DNA from 4 places in the Micromonospora xinjiangensis genome. Region 1 is predicted to be linked to each of the others. Evidence: riboswitches for the same ligand, from Rfam matches in the RefSeq annotation. Region 1 holds a riboswitch; each other region holds the start of a gene.
The links. Region 1 has a riboswitch for cyclic di-AMP ahead of SM573_RS29075 (C39 family peptidase). Riboswitches for the same ligand answer to the same signal wherever they lie in the genome.
Positions count from the first base shown of each region.

Region 2: it holds a riboswitch for cyclic di-AMP, as region 1 does, so the genes downstream of both, SM573_RS15285 (coiled-coil domain-containing protein) here and SM573_RS29075 (C39 family peptidase) in region 1, are expected to answer to the same signal.
Region 3: it holds a riboswitch for cyclic di-AMP, as region 1 does, so the genes downstream of both, SM573_RS13110 (C40 family peptidase) here and SM573_RS29075 (C39 family peptidase) in region 1, are expected to answer to the same signal.
Region 4: it holds a riboswitch for cyclic di-AMP, as region 1 does, so the genes downstream of both, SM573_RS21030 (coiled-coil domain-containing protein) here and SM573_RS29075 (C39 family peptidase) in region 1, are expected to answer to the same signal.

Region 1 is NZ_JAXCFO010000012.1:138,851-143,226, forward strand. Features, by position in the region: gene SM573_RS29065 (CDP-glycerol glycerophosphotransferase family protein) at 1-842, shown strand, start outside; gene SM573_RS29070 (alpha/beta fold hydrolase) at 854-1,600, opposite strand; gene SM573_RS29075 (C39 family peptidase) at 1,721-2,560, opposite strand; cyclic di-AMP (ydaO/yuaA leader) riboswitch at 2,797-2,939, opposite strand; gene SM573_RS29080 (hypothetical protein) at 3,339-4,112, opposite strand; gene SM573_RS29085 (hypothetical protein) at 4,235-4,376, opposite strand, start outside.
Region 2 is NZ_JAXCFO010000003.1:725,082-729,457, forward strand. Features, by position in the region: gene SM573_RS15280 (carbonic anhydrase) at 130-810, shown strand; gene SM573_RS15285 (coiled-coil domain-containing protein) at 945-1,961, opposite strand; cyclic di-AMP (ydaO/yuaA leader) riboswitch at 1,966-2,096, opposite strand; gene SM573_RS15290 (YibE/F family protein) at 2,263-3,624, opposite strand; gene SM573_RS15295 (heavy metal translocating P-type ATPase) at 3,983-4,376, shown strand, end outside.
Region 3 is NZ_JAXCFO010000003.1:269,405-273,780, forward strand. Features, by position in the region: gene SM573_RS13105 (N-acetylmuramoyl-L-alanine amidase) at 1-1,818, opposite strand, end outside; cyclic di-AMP (ydaO/yuaA leader) riboswitch at 2,075-2,211, shown strand; gene SM573_RS13110 (C40 family peptidase) at 2,224-3,264, shown strand; gene dcd (dCTP deaminase) at 3,323-3,901, opposite strand; gene SM573_RS13120 (pyridoxamine 5'-phosphate oxidase family protein) at 4,001-4,376, shown strand, end outside.
Region 4 is NZ_JAXCFO010000005.1:469,682-474,057, reverse strand. Features, by position in the region: gene SM573_RS21030 (coiled-coil domain-containing protein) at 69-1,133, opposite strand; cyclic di-AMP (ydaO/yuaA leader) riboswitch at 1,147-1,278, opposite strand; gene SM573_RS21025 (cation diffusion facilitator family transporter) at 1,432-2,346, opposite strand; gene SM573_RS21020 (HelD family protein) at 2,450-4,376, opposite strand, start outside.

The DNA.
Region 1 (4,376 bases):
GCGACAAGGCGCCGAGCGCCAACCCGGTATCGGCGATCTTCGACCGGATCTTCGTGGCCGGCCAGGCGGCGATCGACCGGTACGCCCGGGCCGGGGTGGACATCCCGGCGGAGAAGTTCGTGGTGGTCGGCCGGCCGCAGGTCGAGTCGATCGAGGTGCGCCCGCGGCCGCGGTCCGCCGACGGGCCGCGCACCGTGCTCTACACGCCGACGTGGACGGGGCACCACGCGGACGCCGACTACTGCTCCCTGCCGGTCGCCGAGCCGCTGCTGCGCCGGCTGCTGTACCGGGGGGTCACGGTGATCCTGAGAGCCCACCCGTACACCACGCAGAATCCCGTCTCGGCCCGGCAGCTCGGCCGGTTGACGGAGCTGTTGGCGGCCGATCGGGCGCAGACCGGCCGCCAGCATCTCTGGGGTGCCGCGGCCGGCCGCGAGCTGAGCCTCGTGGAGTGCGTGAACCGGTCCGACGCGCTGGTCTCCGACGTCTCCGGGGTGATCTCGGACTACCTCTACTCGGGCAAGCCGTTCGCGGTGACCGACATGGGCGCCGACGGCGACGCGTTCACCGACCGGTTCCCGCTGGCCGCCGCGGGCTACGTGCTGCGGCGGGACATGGCCAACCTCGACGAGGTGCTGGACCAACTGCTCGGTGCCGACACGTTGGCCGCCCAGCGCTGGGCCACCCGCCGGCGCTACCTGGGCGACTTCCCGGCCGACTCGTACGCCGAGGCGTTCCTGGAGGCCGCCCGGCGGGAGCTGGGGGCCGGCTGGAGCCCGCACGCGCCGCGGATCGGGCGGCCCGTGGAGTCGGACCCGGCGCCCCTGTCCCCCACCGCCTGACCGGTCCGGTCTCAGCGGTACGGTTCGACCAGCGCCAGCACCGCCTCCGGGTCCTCGACGTGCGCGTTGTGCCCGAGCCCGGGCAGCGTCCGCACCGGCACCCCGAGACGCGCGAGCTGCTCGTCGGTGACCATCGGGTCGTGCTCGCCGCGCGCCAGCAGGACCGGCACGTCGGTGGCGGCCAGCAGCGACGGCAGATCCGGCTCGCCCACGGCGAACGCGCCCGGGTCCATGGCCAGTCGCCAGCGCCCGTCAACCTCGCGCAGCCCGGCCGCGACCGCCGGATGGTCCGCGTCGAGCAGCCCGGCCAGGCCGGAGACCCGCAGGTAACGCTGGGCCGCCTCGTCGCGGCCGGCGAACCACGCGACGGGTCGCGCGGCCAGCTCGCGCGTCTTCGCCAGCTCGGCCGGCGACCAGACCGCCTTGATGCCGAGACCCACGACCGCCACCACGGGAAGCCCGGCGCCACGCGCGGCGAGGGTCAGCCCGACCACTCCGCCGAGCGAGTGCCCCAGCACGACCAGCCGGTCGGTCGGCGTGAGCGCGGCGGCCACCCGCTCGGCCAGCGCGGTGAACGAGTACGCCGGCAGCGACGGCGACGAGCCGTGCCCGGCCAGGTCCGGCGCGAGCCAGCGTCCGCCCCACCGGCGCCGCAGCAGGGGCGCCCAGGGCTGCCAGACGGCGCCGGTGGCGCCCATCCCGTGCAGCAGCAGGAGAAGCGGCTCGCCCGCCGTGGGGGCAGGGGTGTCGTCGACCATGGTCGGCAGTGTGCCACCGGCGCGGTACGCGGGCGAGTGGTGAACATCCGACAGCCGGCGATGGACGACGTCGGGCGCCGGCCCCCGTCGGGGTGCCGGCGCCCGAGGTGAGCGCGGTGGTCAGGCGGAGTAGCCGCGCGTGGTCATCCAGTTCGCGAGGTCGATGGTGGTGATCCAGTACGACGGCACCGCCGGGTTCGCCGAGTCGGCGATCTTGACCGTGCGGCCCTGGTCCCGGTAGCCCACCACGGCGATGTAGTGCCCGCCGGGGAACGAGTGCCAGCCGCCGTCGACGTCGACCGCGTCACCGGCGATGTTCGCGACCACGCCGCGCCCGTCGGTCACGGCCTTGACCACGTCAGCCTGGAGCTGGTCCATCTGTGCCGGGCTGGGCGCGGTCGGGAACATCCGGGTCCGGTAGGGGTTGCCCTTGACGACCGCGTTCAGCACCCGGGTGGTGTCCTCGGCCGAGTTGGTGCCCATCTCGGTGGTGCCCAGCTGCGCGGCCAGATCGTCCTGGCTGCGCTCGATGCCGGCCGCGCTCAGCGCGTTCCGCGTGGCGGCGGGCCCGCAGTAGTAGTAGGTGGTCTGCGCCTGGTAGTCGTAGTCGAGCACCTTGCTCGCCGGCGGCTTGGGCGGCGACGGCTTGCGGGTCAGGTCCGGGTCAGCGGCCTTCTTCTTCGCCTCGGGCGAGGCGCTCGGCGAGGCGGGAGCGCTGGTCGCGGGGGCGCTGTCGGCCGGGGTCGCGATCCGCGCCTCGCCCCGCGAGGCGGCGCTGACGTCGCTGCGCAGCTCCGCGACCGCGGTAGAGGCGCCCTGCGCGGCGGGCGCGTCGTCGGCGGTGCCGATCAGCGCGCCGGTGGTGGTCGCCAGCACCAGCGCGGCGGCCGAGGCGGCGGCGACCTGGTACGGGCGTTGGGTGGCCAGTCGACGGAGCTGACGCTTCAGGGTGTGCTTCACAGTTCCTCCACGGATCGGGGGGTGAGCGATCGCGCCGACCGGAATCGGGTGTGCGTCATCGCGCGGACCGTGCCGTCCGCGGCTGTGGGATCGCTCAGGGAAACGCCCGGTGGGCCGGGCGGGACATCGCGGGTGCCGGGATCAGAGCGCCGCTACGGAGCGGCTGGGCGTGGGCACCGCGGTGCCGTGGAGGGTCGGCGAGGGCCGAGGGGTGGGTTCGTGCTGCACGAGGATGGAACTCCTTCCGACACCGCCTACCGGGTTAGCTGACGGATTCGGGCGGGAAGATCGCCCTACCGCGGGCCGTGGCTCGCGGATTCACCCCGGACGTGCAAGTGGGTCCCCGGCTCGTGAAATCACGATTAGGCAGGTCGGCGCGGCGTCGCCTCTTGCGATCGGTTACCGCACCGGACGGGCCGACAGTACTGGTCGGCGTGGAGCCTGCCAACCCCGTCCCACCTGCTTAAACCTGGTCGCGGGCACAATTTTTCCGGGCGTGGGGACGCTGACGTGACTCAATGGGACGAGCGGTTTCGTCGGCGCCCGAGGGGCGGTACGGGACAGGCCGGCGGGAACCGTGCGGGAAGCCGGGGACAATTGCGCCCGGCTGAGCCGTGCTGACCGTTTTCGGAGACATGTGACGGGGCTCACTCGGCAAAAATCGGTCTTATCACTCAAACCGGGTGAATGGTCATCGGATCTGCCGGGTGCCCGATCGGCGTGCGTCGACCGGCGTCGCCGACGGCCCCGATCCGGCGGTCGTCCTCGCCGCCCGGTGTCAGCCGACGCGGGCGGGGCGCCAGCGGGCCGTGGACGGGGGCGCCGAGACGGCGGGGGCCACGGCCGGTGCCGACATCCGGGCCGGGTGCAGCCGCGCCGCCGCCGCATACGCCTCGGCGGCGAGGGCCCGGGCCGCCTCGGCGGCGAGGTCGGCGCCCCGCCAGGCGGACCGCTCCCGCTCCTGCGCGGCCCGGTAGTCGGCCAGCCGGCTGTCGCGGACCACCCGGGCCAGCCGCACCTCCTGCTCCACCGGATGCAGCCGGGGATCCCACCCGTCGCGGTGCCCGAACACCTCACCGAGCTGGCGAAGGCTCAGCTCGCCCCGCCAGTGCGCCGCCGTGGCCGCGCGGTGCAGGTACCGCTCCCGCGCCGCGTACTCGGCCGGCGTGTGGGGCGTACGCGGTGTGGGCAGGGCACCCGCGCCGGCGAAACGGCGGGCGACCGTCTCCGCCTCGTCGTACGCGGCCCAGGCCCGCTCCAGCTCCGTCTGGGCGGTCAGCCACTCGGCGCGTCGCCGGCGGGCGGTCTGCGCCGCGCCGGAGGCGGCCACGGCCACCTCCTCGGCGTACCGGCGCAGGTCGGCCGCCTCGGCCACGGCCAGCTCACGGTCGGTCGCCGCCGCGGGGACCGACGGGTCGCCCTCCGGCCGGTCGCGCTCGGGACGGGCGACCAGCACGGTGAGCACGATCAGGGCCAGCACCAGCAGGGCGGACCAGATGGCGGCGGCCTGCGGCACCTCGATGAGGAACTGGTAGAGGACGGTCTTCTCCATGTCGCTACCTCGGGAAGAGCGGATGCGCTGGCAGGGCGGGCGTACGACAGTCGCGCGGCGGGTGGGCCGGGCGGTCGTCAGAGGGCGGGTCGGAGCGACGGCGGAGGGCCGGCGCCCGGAACTCAGACGCCCGGCGGGGCCCGCGACGCCCGGACCGGCGCCACGGCCGTGTGCGGCACCCGGGCCCGGACGCCCGGCTCGGCGGGACCCGCGCGCACCAGCGCCGGCAGTGCGAGATCGGCGGCGACCGCCACCGTCTCGTGC
Region 2 (4,376 bases), on a different contig from region 1:
GTCATCCGCCCGTCAACACCTGAAATGCAAATCACGAATACCTTGACGGGTCTTCGCTCGGGTGTGACCGTTGACCAGGGCCTGCGACGGGGCTGGCCAGGGCCGATCACGTGGGAATAGAGGTGCGGGATGAGCGGACCCGGATCGCCCGGGCACCCGGGCACGCGGACTGGGTTCGACCAGTCGACGCCGCCGGTCCTCCGCCCGGAGCAGGCGCTCGCCGAGCTTGTCGCGGGCAACCGTCGGTTCGTCTCCGGAGTACCGGACCACCCCAACCAGGACGCCGGCCGCCGTGCCGCCGTCGCCGTCGGGCAGCACCCGTTCGCGGTGATCGTCGGCTGCTCCGACTCACGGCTCGCCGCTGAGATCATCTTCGACCGTGGCCTCGGTGACCTCTTCGTGGTCCGCACCGCCGGGCACACCACCGGGCCGGAGGTCCTGGGCAGCGTCGAGTACGCGGTCACCGTGCTCGGAGCCCCGTTGGTGGTCGTGCTCGGGCACGACTCGTGCGGTGCGGTCCAGGCGGCCCGGGACTCCGTCGCGACGGGCACGCCGCCCCCCGGCCATCTCGGCGCGGTCGTGGACGCCGTCGTGCCCAGCCTCCGCCGTGCCACGGCCGAGGGCGTGGACGACATCAACGGGATCGTCGACATCCACATCGCGGAGACGGTCGAGTCGCTGCTGGGCAGGTCCGCCGCGCTGGCCGCCGAGGTTGCGGCCGGGCGGTGCGCGGTGGTCGGCATGTCGTACCGGCTCGCGGCCGGCGAGGTCCGCCAGGTCGCCGGCACGCTGCCCGCGGCGACCGTCTGAGCCCCGGCGAGCCGGCGAGGCGCGAGCCGAGGCCGCGCCCCGGCCGACGGGCCGAGGTTTCACCCCATCCGTGATGCGCGAGAGGACCGCCCCGCGTGAAAGTGGGACGGTCCTCTCGTCGTCATGGGTCGTCGCTACAGGAGCGACATGTGCACGTGGTCTGTGTGGTTGGACGGACCGCTGTAGGACTTCCAGCCGGTCGCCGGGAACCAGATCTGCCGGTTCCAGATCACGTAGTAGATGCCGAGCCGGTCCGCGTTGCGGATGAGGAACGCGGCGAGGTTGTTGCCGTACATCCGGGTGTCGTCGTTGTGCCACGGCGAGAAGCCGCTCTTCTGCAACGACCAGTCACAGGCCCGGCCCTTCGGGTGCTCCCAGGGGCCACCGGGGCGGTAACAGCCGACGAAGCGGTTGAAGCCGGCTCGCTTGACCTCCTTGTACGCGTGCAGGGTGCGCGGCGTGATGCAGCCCGAGGTGGTGGGGTCGTTCTCGCTGCACGACTCCGACTTCCAGTCCCCGTCGGCGGTGCGGCCGGGGCCGATCTTCGCCACCGGGGAGGTGGCCGACACCAGGCCGCCCGTGAAGCCCTTCCCGCCGACGAGCGCGAGGGCCTTCTCCGCGTCCCGCTTCTGCTTGGCCATGATGGCGGCCTGCTTCTGTTGCTCCCGGACCTCGGCGTCGATCGCCAGCTTGGCCAGCTCGGCGCGGCTCTTGACCTCGTTGATGCGGGCCAGCTTCTGCGAGTTGACCATGTTGAGCTCGTCGAGGCCGGTCGCGCGCTCCACGAAGGAGTCGGGGGTGTTGCTCGACAGGAGCATGGCGACCGCGCCGATCCGGCCGGTCCGGTACGACTGTGCCGCGATCTCGCTGACCTGGGGTGCCAGCGCGTCCAGCTCGGCCTGGGCCTTCTGGACCTCCAGGTTCAGCTCCTGCTGGCGCTGCTTCGACTTGTTCAACCGGGCCTTCGCGGCGGTGTAGTTGCGGTTGGTCGTCTCGATGACGTCGGTGAGCAGTGGCGGGTCGTCGTCCTCGTGACCGGACGGGGTGCTCGGCTTGGGCGCGGCGGACGCCGGCAGGGGCCCGGCGAACATGGCCAGCGCGGCGAACACGGCCACCACAGGTGTCAACCAGCGGCGTAGGGGTGCCGTCACAGTGTTCCCTTCCGTCGACCGCCGACCGGGTTAGCTGACGGGTTCGGGGCGGAAGTGGCCCCTACCGCTGCCGCGGATTCACCCCACGTACCTGGGTTCCCGGTTCGCCGCGTGGCGATTGGGCGGTGGCACCGCAGGCGCCGCTGCGCGCCTTCGGCGGTGACCGGCAGCGAGGTTACCCGAGAGGCATCGTGGGGATCTACGCCCGGATGCCGACTAAAAGCGTCATTTCGCCATAGCGCTGGGTAACGAGTGACGCAGTCCTCAGGCCATCGGGACCGCCTGCTCACGTTGAGGAGTGTCACCATGCGCTGTCCGTGCTCCTGTCCGGGTCGGGCCAGTCCCGGCGGCTGGCGGGAGGCGGGGTGGAGGCGGGGCCGGGGCGGGCGGCGCCGAGCGCCTCCAACACCTCGGCCCGGTCCGGCGCGGGCCGGGCGGCCGGGGCGGTGGGGCCGGGTTCGTCGCTCGACGGCGCGGTGGTGCCACGACCGGCCGTGGTGACGAGCGCGGCGAGGCCGGTCGTCAGCGGAACGGCGGCGATCAACCCGAGCGTGGCGACCGCGCTGCGGACGATCTCCTGGGCGAGGAACTCGCTCGTGAGGATCTGACTCACCGGCCGCGAGTCGGCGGTGAGCAGGAGCAGCAACGGCAGCGAGGCGCCGGCGTACGCCAGCACGATGGTGTTGACGGTGGAGGCGATGTGTGCCCGGCCGACCCGGGTGGCCGCGCGGTAGAGCTGGAGTCGGGACAGCCCCGGGTTCGCGTGGGCCAGCTCGGTCACCGTGGCCGCCTGGGTGACGGTGACGTCGTCGAGGACGCCGAGCGACCCGATGATGATCCCGGCCAGCAGCAGACCGTGCAGGTCCACGTCGGCCTGGAACATCGACAGGGTGGTGGCCTCCTCGCTGCCGAAGCCGGTGAGGTGGGTGGCGGCGGTCGCCACGGTGCCCAGCACGCCCGTGAGCACCAGGCTGCCCAGCGTGCCGAGCACCGCCACCGAGGTCTGTGCGGTGACGCCGTGCGTCAGGTACAGGACGACGAACATGATCAGTGCGGCGCCGACCACGGCGACGAGCAGCGGTGACCGGCCCGCGCTGATGCCCGGCAGCACGAAGGTGAGGAGGATGGCGAAGCTCGCGGCGAGACCGGCGAGCGCCGCCAGGCCGCGCCACCGGCCGAACGCGACGATCGCGGCGGCGAAGACCACCGCGAGCCAGACCAACGGTTTGCCGCGCTGGTGCTCGGCGATGTTCCAGGTCACCGACGAGGGGTCGGCGGGGTCGGACAGCTCGACCACGATCACCTCGTCGTCGGGCTCGACGGTGGGCGCGCCGGGGCCGTCCGGGATCGGTGCCTGCACTTCCTGGCCCGAGGCCGGGCCGCTCTCCACGCGGACGGTCACCGAGCCGCACCGCTGTGGTTGCCCACCCGGCGTCCCCTCCGGTGTCTCCGGGGCGGGCGGGCAGGGTTCGCTCACCACGCGGGTGACCGTGCCGTGGTACCGGGGCGGGTCGGCGCCGCCGTCGGGCGCCGCCGCGTCGCGTGGCCAGAGCAGCAGGGCGGCGACCACCGTGGCGAGGACGAGGGGGACCACCGTCGCGACGAGGATCCGTCGCACCCGGGGTGGGGCGGACGGAGCGGGACGGGTGTGGTCAGCGCCCATGACGAATCTCCCAACGATTCCGGGGCGGGGTACGTGCCGGCGGAGTGATCGGTTCAGCGATCCGGGATCCCCCCGGCGGTGCCCGCACCAGGTGGCCGCAGGGTGGCGGCGTGACCACGTACGGCGAGGTGCCCGAGCGGACGGGCGGGGCCGCCGGCGGCGGGCGGAGCCGGCGCCCGGCGGGCTCGATGACGCGGTGTCCGGAAACCCATCGTCGGAATGCTAACCAGGGAGGTGCTGGGTGCGCCTCGCGCGGCGCGCGGCACGCCCCCGCCACCACCGGCCAGGGCGCGGCCCGGACGGCGACGCGCGCGGCGGAAGGCGCGCGCGAGCGCCGGAGAACCGGCATCGTGGGGGCATGCCCGGCCACCCGACCTCGTCGCACCCGCATCCAGAGCCCGACGCGCCCCCACCCACCGACCCGTCCGCCGGCCACGGCCAGCACAGCGGGGGCGCCGGTCACGACGAGCACGCCGGGGGGCGTGCCGGCCACGGCGGGCACGACAAGCACGCCGGCCACGACCCGGAGATGTTCCGGCGGCGGTTCTGGCTGTGCCTGGCGCTCACCGTGCCGGTGGTCGTCACCAGCCACATGGTCATGGACTGGTTCGGCTACCGGCTGGAGGCGCCCGGCCTCTCCTGGGTCGGGCCGGTGCTCGGGTCGGTGGTCTTCTGGTGGGGCGGCTGGCCGTTTCTGGTCGGCGCCGTACGCGAGGTGCGGGACCGGGCGCCCGGCATGATGCTGCTGGTGG
Region 3 (4,376 bases), on a different contig from region 1:
GAACGTGTACTGCAGCGGCGAGATCGTCTGGTACGGCACGCCGGCCGGGTACGCGTCCTGCTCCGGGTAGGCGCGGCCGTAGACGGGAATCGTGGCCTTCCCCGGCTTCGGGGTCGCCACGAGCCCGGTGGCCCACTTCGCGGTCGGCGCCGAGGCGGGGTTCTGGAACCACGCCTTCTGGCCGAGGTACCAGATCGCGGTCCAGTCGCCGCGCACCTCGGCCACCGCGTACGTCTGCCCCGCCGAGGCGCGGGCGCCGTGGTCGGAGACGTACATGGTGTTCGGCGTGCCGTCCGGGCGCTCGCCGAGGTCGTTGACGAGCGGGGCGTCGTGGCTCGGCGCGCTGTGCAGGACCACCGCGGAGGAGCCGCGCAGCGGGCAGGGCTCGGCGGGCGGCGGCGGGGTCGGCACGCCGGGCGGCTGCTGGTTGCAGCCCTGGAGGGCCGGCCGGTTGGTGTCGAAGTCGGGGTCGATGGTGACCAGGCCGGTCCGCGCGGTGCCGGTGGTCCGGAACGGCGCCTTCAGCAGGTCGAAGTAGTGCGACCAGTCCCAGTACGGGCCCGGGTCCCAGTGCATGCCGGCGACGGTCGAGGCCACCGTGCCGGGCACGTTGTCGTGGCCGATGATGTGCTGGCGGTCCAGTGGAATGTGGAACTTGTGGGCCAGGTACCGGACCAGCTTCGCCGAGGTGCGGTACATCGCCTCGGTGTACCAGGTGCCGTGACCGGCGAAGCCCTCGTGCTCGATGCCGATCGACTTGGCGTTGACGTACCAGTTGCCGGCCTGCCAGCCGACGTCCTTGGCCTTGACGTGCTGGGCCACGTGGCCGTCCACCGAGCGCAGCGTGTAGTGCCAGCCCAGGTAGTCCGCTCGCTTCACCAGGTCGACGCTCGGGCCGTAGTACCCCTCGGTGTCGTGGATGACGATGTACTCGATCTTCTGCTGGGCCGGTCGGTTACCCAGGTCGTGGTTGCCGTAGTCGCCGGCGCCCGGGCCGTACTGCTCGTACGGGGCCGGGATCCACTCGCAGCCGAGGCCGACGGGGCACTCCAGCCCGTCGGGCCGCTCCGCCCGGCGCAGCCCGAGCCGGTGCAGGGTGTCCGCCCGCACCGTCACCGCCTGGGCGGCGAGGGTGACCTGGTGACCGTCGTCGGTCCGACGGCTCGCGCCCGCGCGGATCTGGTCGTACACCTCGTCGGCGAAGGCGGTGGCGGTCGCCTCGGTGTCGGCGCCCGAGTAGCGGGCCACCGCGCCGTACCAGGCCCCCGCGTCGGTTCCGGTGCCGACCGGGCCGCCCAGCTCCCTCTGGTACGCGGCGAGCAGCGCGGCGCCCCCTCGGATGTTGGTGGCCGGGTCGGCGCGCAGCGCCTCGACCGGCGCCCCGGTGAGCGCGGCGGCGGCCTGGAGCGTCTGCAGCGCGGCGGCGGGCGCCCTGTCGGCCCCCGCGGCTCCCGCCGGTGCGTCCACGGTCATCGGGCGGGACGTGTCCCCGCGCGGGTCCTCTCCCTCGTCGACGTGGAAGCCGGAGGGCAGGCTCGCGACGTGGGCCGCGTCGGTGAGGTGCAGCGGGCCGTAGCCGCCGCTGGTGCTCGGCGTGCCGGCGTGGGTGTCCCATCTGGACTCCAGGTACGAGACGCCGAGCAGGACGCTCTCCGGCACGCCGTACTCCGCCGCCGCGGCGGCGTACTGCTGCTGTCGGTCACCGCCCGACGGGGCGCCGGCGAGCGGGGCGGCGCCGGCCGGAACGCCGGCGAGGGGCACGGCCACGGTGGCGGCGACCAGCGCGGTGGCGAGCAGGCCACGCCTGCCCCTGGACATGGTGGGAAGGTGCATCGAACCCCCAGGAATGGACGGGTCAGGTATTTGTCACCTTCACTCCGTCACCGCACCGGGGTCAATACCTTTCCGTCGTCGGACCGAATTCGAAGAAAACTTTCGACATCGCACCGGCCGTCCGCCGACGTGGTGGCGAGCACGGAGTGTCACGGCGCGAAGGGTTGCGGATCAATAACGGGGCTCTCTAGTCTGGTCAATCGTCGGCCCGGTAGCAGGTCCGTCCAACCCGGGCGGTAACGGTCCGACACCGCCGAGTCGCTCGACGAGCGAGCCGGGGACCCAGGTTCCCGGGGTGAATCCGCAGCCAATGCGGTAGGGCGCCTCCCTTCCCGCCCGAACCCGTCAGCTAACCCGGTAGGCGGTCAGGAAGAAGGAGTACGGAGCCCGGTGGCCCACCATGCCCCGCGGCCGCCGTCGATCGGGCCGGTGACCGCCGGCCCCTCGACGGACGCGCCGCGTTCCCGCTGGTCCCGCTTCACCACCGCCCTCGCCGCCCTCGTCGGCGTTGCCGTCATCCTGACCGGCAGCGCGACAGCGGCCCACGCCGACCCGTCGATCGCCGAGATCGAGCGCCAGATCGACGAGGACTGGAACAAGCTCGAGCCCGTCATCGAGCAGCACAACGCCACCCGCCAGGCGCTCGCCGCCAAGCGCACGCAGGCCGACGCGTTGGCCGACCGGATCAAGCCCCTGCAACTCCAGGTCGACCAGGCTATGAACGAGGTCGGCGCGCTCGCGGTACGGGCGTACAAGGGCGAGGACGTCTCCACCGTCAACGCCGTGCTGGGCAGCCGTAGCCCCGGCGAGCTGGTCGGCCAACTGGAGCTGCTCGACCGGTTCGCCCACAGCCGGCAGCAGGGTGTGCGGCAGGTGGCCGACCTGCGCGACGAGTTGATGCGCCAGAAGGCCCCGCTCGACGCCCTGGTCGCCCAGCTGACCCGGGCCGAGGCCCAGTTGGCGGCGAAGAAGAAGCAGATCAACGCCGAGATCGACCGGCTGCAGAAGCTGCGGATCAAGGTGTACGGCAACGGTGGCGGCGGCCCGCTGCGGCCCGCCCCGTGCCCGGCCACCTACCCGGGCGGGCCGGCCGGAGTGGCGGTCAAGTTCGCCTGCGCGCAGATCGGCAAGCCGTACGTCTGGGGCGCCGAGGGCCCCGACGCGTACGACTGCTCGGGCCTGGTGCTCGCGGCCTGGGCCAAGGCCGGTGTCGCCCTGCCCCACAACGCGGCCCAGCAGCGGCGGGTGACGAAGACGGTGAGCCGGGCGGACCTACGCCCCGGTGACCTCGTCTTCTACTACAGCGACCTGCACCACGTGGGCATGTACGTCGGCGGCGGCTGGGTGGTCCACGCCTCGCAGGCCGGGGTGCCGATCAAGATGAAGAAGGTCGACGACGGCCCCATCCACAGCTTCGGCCGGCCGGGCTGACGCGTACGCCGAGAAGGGGGCCCGCTCCGACCCCGGAGCGGGCCCCCTTCTCGTGGTGTCAGCGGGTCGGCCAGGTGCGCCAGTTCTGCCAGGACCGGCTCGGGGTCGGGCCGCGCTGCCCCTGGTAGCGCGAGCCGTAGACCGCCGAACCGTAGGGGTGCTCGGCCGGCGAGGAGAGCCGGAAGATGCAGAGCTGCCCGATCTTCATGCCCGGCCAGAGCGTGATGGGCAGGTTGGCCACGTTCGACAGCTCCAGCGTCACGTGGCCGGAGAAGCCGGGGTCGATGAAGCCCGCGGTGGAGTGGGTGAGCAGGCCGAGCCGGCCGAGGCTCGACTTCCCCTCCAGCCGCCCGGCCAGCTGGTCGCCGAGCGAGATCACCTCGAGCGTCGAGGCGAGCACGAACTCGCCGGGGTGCAGCACGAACGGCTCTCCGTCGGGGACCTCGACCACGGAGGTCAGGTCGTCCTGCTGCCGGGCCGGGTCGATGTGCGTGTAGAGGTGGTTGTTGAAGACCCGGAAGAGCCGATCGAGACGGACGTCGATGCTGGACGGCTGGACCAGGGTGGGCTCGAACGGCTCCAGCCCGAGCGTGCCGGCCTTGATCTCGGTGACCAGGTCGCGGTCGGAGAGCAGCATCGCACCACCATAGCGAGGCTTCCTCGAAGGTCCCCATCCGGTGCGGGTGACCAGCGCGTCGCGGTCGCTCCTCGTACATTTGTTCGATAGAATGCCCACATGGCTTCCTGGTCCGAATTCGCCGCTGACGAGCCCCGGCTCGCCGACGGGATCCGCGTTCTCATGCAGCAGTACGGTCCGGGCTTCGGCTATCTGGCCACGGTCCGTGCCGACGGCGGGCCCCGGGTGCACCCGGTGTCACCGGTGATCACCGACGAGGGTCTCTTCTGCTTCATCATCGACTCGCCCAAGCGGCGTGACCTGGAGCGCGACGGCCGCTACGCGCTGCACTCCTTCCCGCCGGAGGAGAGCGACGACGAGGCGTACGTCGCCGGCCACGCCCGCCCGGTCACGGACCGGGCCCGGGTGGCCCGGCTGGCGGCCAGCGCCGGCGCCGCACCCCAGGTCGACTGGCGGCTGTTCGAGTTCACCGTCG
Region 4 (4,376 bases), on a different contig from region 1:
TCGGGACGTAGCGACCCGGCGCGGTGCCCGGTGGGTGGCCGCCACCTGGCGACCACCCACCGGCGCGATCAGTACACCGACAGGTGCACGTGGTTGGTGTGGTCGCTGGACGGGTCGCCGCCCGCCCCGCTGTACGACTTCCATCCGCTGCTGGGCAGCCAGATCTGCCGATACCAGATCACGTAGAGCACGGCGAGCCGGTCGGCGTTCCGGATGAAGTACGCGGCCAGGTTGTTGCCGTACGTCTTGTCGCCGCCGGTGGCGTCACCGCCGAAGCCGTTCTTCTGCGCGGCGAAGTCGCACGCCCGCCCCTTCGGGTGCTCTCCCGAGCCGCCGCTGCGGTAGCACGAGACGTAGCGGGTGAAGCCGGCCGCCTTGGCCTGGTTGAGCGCGTGCAGCATGCGGGGCGTGATGCAGCCGTTGGCCGGGGTCGGGTCGTTGACGCTGCACGACTCCTTGGGCCAGGACCCGTCGGAGTTGCGGGGTGCCGGGGCGGCGTTCGCGGTGGAGGTGCCGCGGTTGGAGCCGCCGCTGGCGGCGCGGGTCGAGTTGCTGGTGGCGACCTCGAGGGCCCGCTCGGCCTGCTCCTTGCGCTTGGTCATGACCGCGACCTGCTTGCGCTGCTCGCGGATCTCGCCGTCCACCGCGGCCCGGGTGCGGGTCATCTCGTCCCGCGTCTCCATCAGCTCACGCAGTGCCCGGTCCTCGTTGGCGGCGACCGCGTCGAGCGCGGCCGCGCGATCCAGGAAGCCGTCCGGTGAGTTGCTGTTGAGCAGCGCCGACACGGCGGCGAGCCGGCCGGTGCGGTAGGCGACGCCGGCGATCTCGCCGACCTTGCCGCTGCGCTGGGCCAGCTCTCCCTCGATCGTCTTCAGCTCGGCGGTCAGCTGTTGCTGGCGCTTCGTCGACCGCTCCAGGGCCGCCTTCGCGTCGAGGTAACCCCGGCTGGCCGCGTCGAGCTGGGCCCGGAGGGCGGGCGTGCCGCCCTCGTCGTCCTGCGCGGGTGCGGCGGCGGCCAGAGCGGCCGGGGGAGTGGCCGCGATGGCGGTGCCGGGGGTGAGCGCGACGCAGAGGGCGAGCGTCGCGGCGATCAGGGCCGCCGTGCGGGCGGCGCGTCGTCGTACGGGTGCCACTGGTGGCATGCACATGTCCTTCCGTCAGCCGCCGACCGGGTTAGCTGACGGGTTCGGGACGGAAGATCCCTACCGCTGACGCGGATGCACCCCACGAACGTGGTTCCCCGGCTCGCCCGTGCGGGCGATTAGGCGACGGTCCCCGCCGGCGCCGGTGGGCGCCGCCTGGCGGAGGCCGGGACCGAGCCTACCGGGGCCGGTGGGGCTGGTGCAGCAGATGTGACTCCGCGTGCCGCCACAACTACCGGTAAATCGGTCATAGGGGGACGATACACGCCAAGAATTAAGGTTGTCCTCATTACCACTCCACCGCCCCGCAGGCCCCAGCGGCCGCACCGGGCTCGATCTGCAACGTGGCGTGCTCGATGTGGAAGTCCTCGTGCAGGGCCCTGCGGGCGGCGGCGAGCACGGTAGCGATCTCGGCTCCGGGTGCCATCGTGAGGTGCGCGGAGGCCACCTCCATGCCCGAGGTGAGGGTCCAGACGTGCAGGTCGTGCACGTTGGCGACGCCGGGTACGGCGGCCAGCCGGTCGCGCACCGCGCTCACCTGGAGGTGCTCCGGTGCGGCCTGGACGAGGATCCGGACCGCGGCCCGCCCGAGCCGCCAGGTGCGGGGAAGGATGAACACGCCGATCGCCACCGCGACCAGCGGGTCCGCCCACCACCAGTCGGTGACCGTGATGAGGGCCGCCGCGCCGATGACGCCCAGCGAGCCGAGCAGGTCGCCCAGCACCTCGAGGTAGGCGCCGCGCAGGTTGATGCTCTCCTGCGCGCCCGGGCGCAGCAGTGCGAAGGCGACCACGTTGGCGAGCAGGCCGAGGACGGCCACGGCCAGCATGGGGCCGGCCAGCACCTCGGGCGGGTCGCCGAAGCGGCCGACCGCCTCGACCACGACGTAGACCGCGACCCCCGAGAGCAGCACCGCGTTGGCGAGCGCGGCGAGCACCTCGAGGCGGTAGAGGCCGAAGGTGCGCTGCGGGTTCCCGGTGGCCCGGCGCCCGGCGGTGATCGCCGCGAGGGCCATGCCGATGCCCAGCACGTCGGTGAACATGTGCCCGGCGTCGGAGAGCAGCGCGAGCGAGCCGGTGCGGAAGGCGGCCACCGCCTCGACCAGCATGAGGGCGGCCAGCAGCGCGAAGGCCGCCCAGAGCCGGCCACGGTGGTGCTGCGCGGCGTTCGCCACCGACCGCTCATGGTCATGACCTGCGCCCACGAGACCACCCTCCGCGCGACCGTTCCGACCGGTCCAACATATGCTCACATCGCTATGTATGCAAGTGAGGGGTCGGGCGGTCCGCCGACCGGGGCGGGAGCCCTCAGCCCGTCGGATCGATCGTCGTGAGCCGCTGGGTGGCCCGGGAGAGCGCCACGTAGAGGGTCCGGACACCCGAGCCCGGATCCGACCGGATCTCGCTCGGGGCGATCAGCACCACGCCGTCGTACTCCATGCCCTTCGCCTCCAGGCTGGTCACCACCTGGAGACGGGGGGCGCCGAGCGCGCCGAGCCAGGCGGCCACCTCGTCACGGCGGGGCACCGGGGTGATGACCCCGACCGTCCCCTCCACCTCGCCGAGCACCCGGGTCACCGCCGCCACGGTGGTGGTCTCCAACTCGGTCGCCGGCACGACCAGCTCGACCGGGTCGACACCCGTGGAGCGGACCGCGGTGGGCAGCGCGAGGTCGGGATCGACCCGCCGGATCTCGGCCGCCGCCACCGCGAAGATCTCCGAGGAGTTGCGGTAGTTGGTGGTGAGGGTGAAGTGGTGCCGCCGGCGGCGGCCCAGCGCCTGGTCCCGGGCCCGCGCCAGCTCCCCCGGGTCACCGGTCCACGCGGTCTGCGCCGGGTCGCCCACCACCGTCCAGGAGGCCAGCCGGCCCCGCCGGCCGATCATCCGCCACTGCATGGGCGACACGTCCTGCGCCTCGTCCACCACCACGTGCGCGTACTCCCGGTAGTCCGCCGGGCGCTCCCGGGCCGCCTCCCGCGCCGCCCGCCGCCGGTCGGCGTACGTGCTCAGCTCCCGGACCCCGCCCGCGAGCTGGAACGGGTCCCGCTTCGGCCGGGCCGGCTGCACCGGCTTGCCGAGCAGCGCGTCCAGCTCGTCGAGCAGCGCGATGTCGGCGATCGTCAGCCCGTCGGCGTCCAGCGTCCGGTACGCCTCCGACAGCAGCCGGATCTCGGCTCCGGAGAGGACGCCGCCCGCGTACCGCCGCAACCGCTCCGGACGCGCCAGCCAGCCGAGCACGTGGCGCGGGTGCAGCCGGGGCCACCAGGCCTTGAGGAACTCCCGGAACTCCGGCCGGTCGGCGATCTCGTCCTCGAAGACGCGCTGCTCCGGCAGCCGGCCGACGCCCAACCGGCGTGCCTGCGCCCACAGCGCCGCGAACACGCCGTCGAAACCCGCGCGGCGCACCTCGTTACGCCGTGCGCCCCGGGGCAGGGCCCGGTCCCGGATCGCGTCCAGCTCGCGGCGGTCCAGCCGCAACAGCTCACCCCGGTAGAGCAGGCGCAGCTCGTCCGGGCCGTCCGGCACCGCGTCGCGGACCGCCCGCTCCAGCACCCGGCGCATCCGCAGCGACCCCTTCACCGCGGCCACCTCGGGCGGGTCGGTGCGGGTGGCGGTCATCCCCGGGAAGAGCGTCCCGAGCGAGTGCAGGGTGGCGGTCTCCTCGCCGAGGGAGGGCAGCACCGAGGCGATGTACTCCACGAAGACCGAGGAGGGGCCGACCACCAGGATCCCGCCGCCGGCGTACCGGCTACGGTCGGAGTAGAGCAGGTACGCCGCCCGGTGCAGCGCCACCGCCGTCTTGCCGGTGCCCGGGCCGCCCGACACGATCGTCACCCCCGAGCCGGGGGAGCGGATCGCCTCGTCCTGCTCCCGCTGGATGGTGGCCACGATGTCGCGCATGCCCCGGCCGGTGGCCCGCGAGAGCGTCGCGAGCAGGGCGCCGTCGCCCACCACGGCCATCTCCGGCGGCGCGGCGCCCGGGTCGAGCAGGTCGTCCTCGATGCGGACGACCCGCTCACCGCTCGACTGGATCGTCCGGCGGCGGACCACGCCCAGCGGCTGGGCCGGCGTGGCCTGGTAGAAGGCGGCGGCCGCCGGCGCCCGCCAGTCGACCACCAGGCTGGCCGCGTTCTCGTCCCGGATGCCGAGCCGCCCGATGTGCAGCACCTGGCGGTCGCGCAGGTCGAGCCGGCCGAAGACCAGCCCCTCGTGCTCGGCGTCCAGGGTGTGGCGC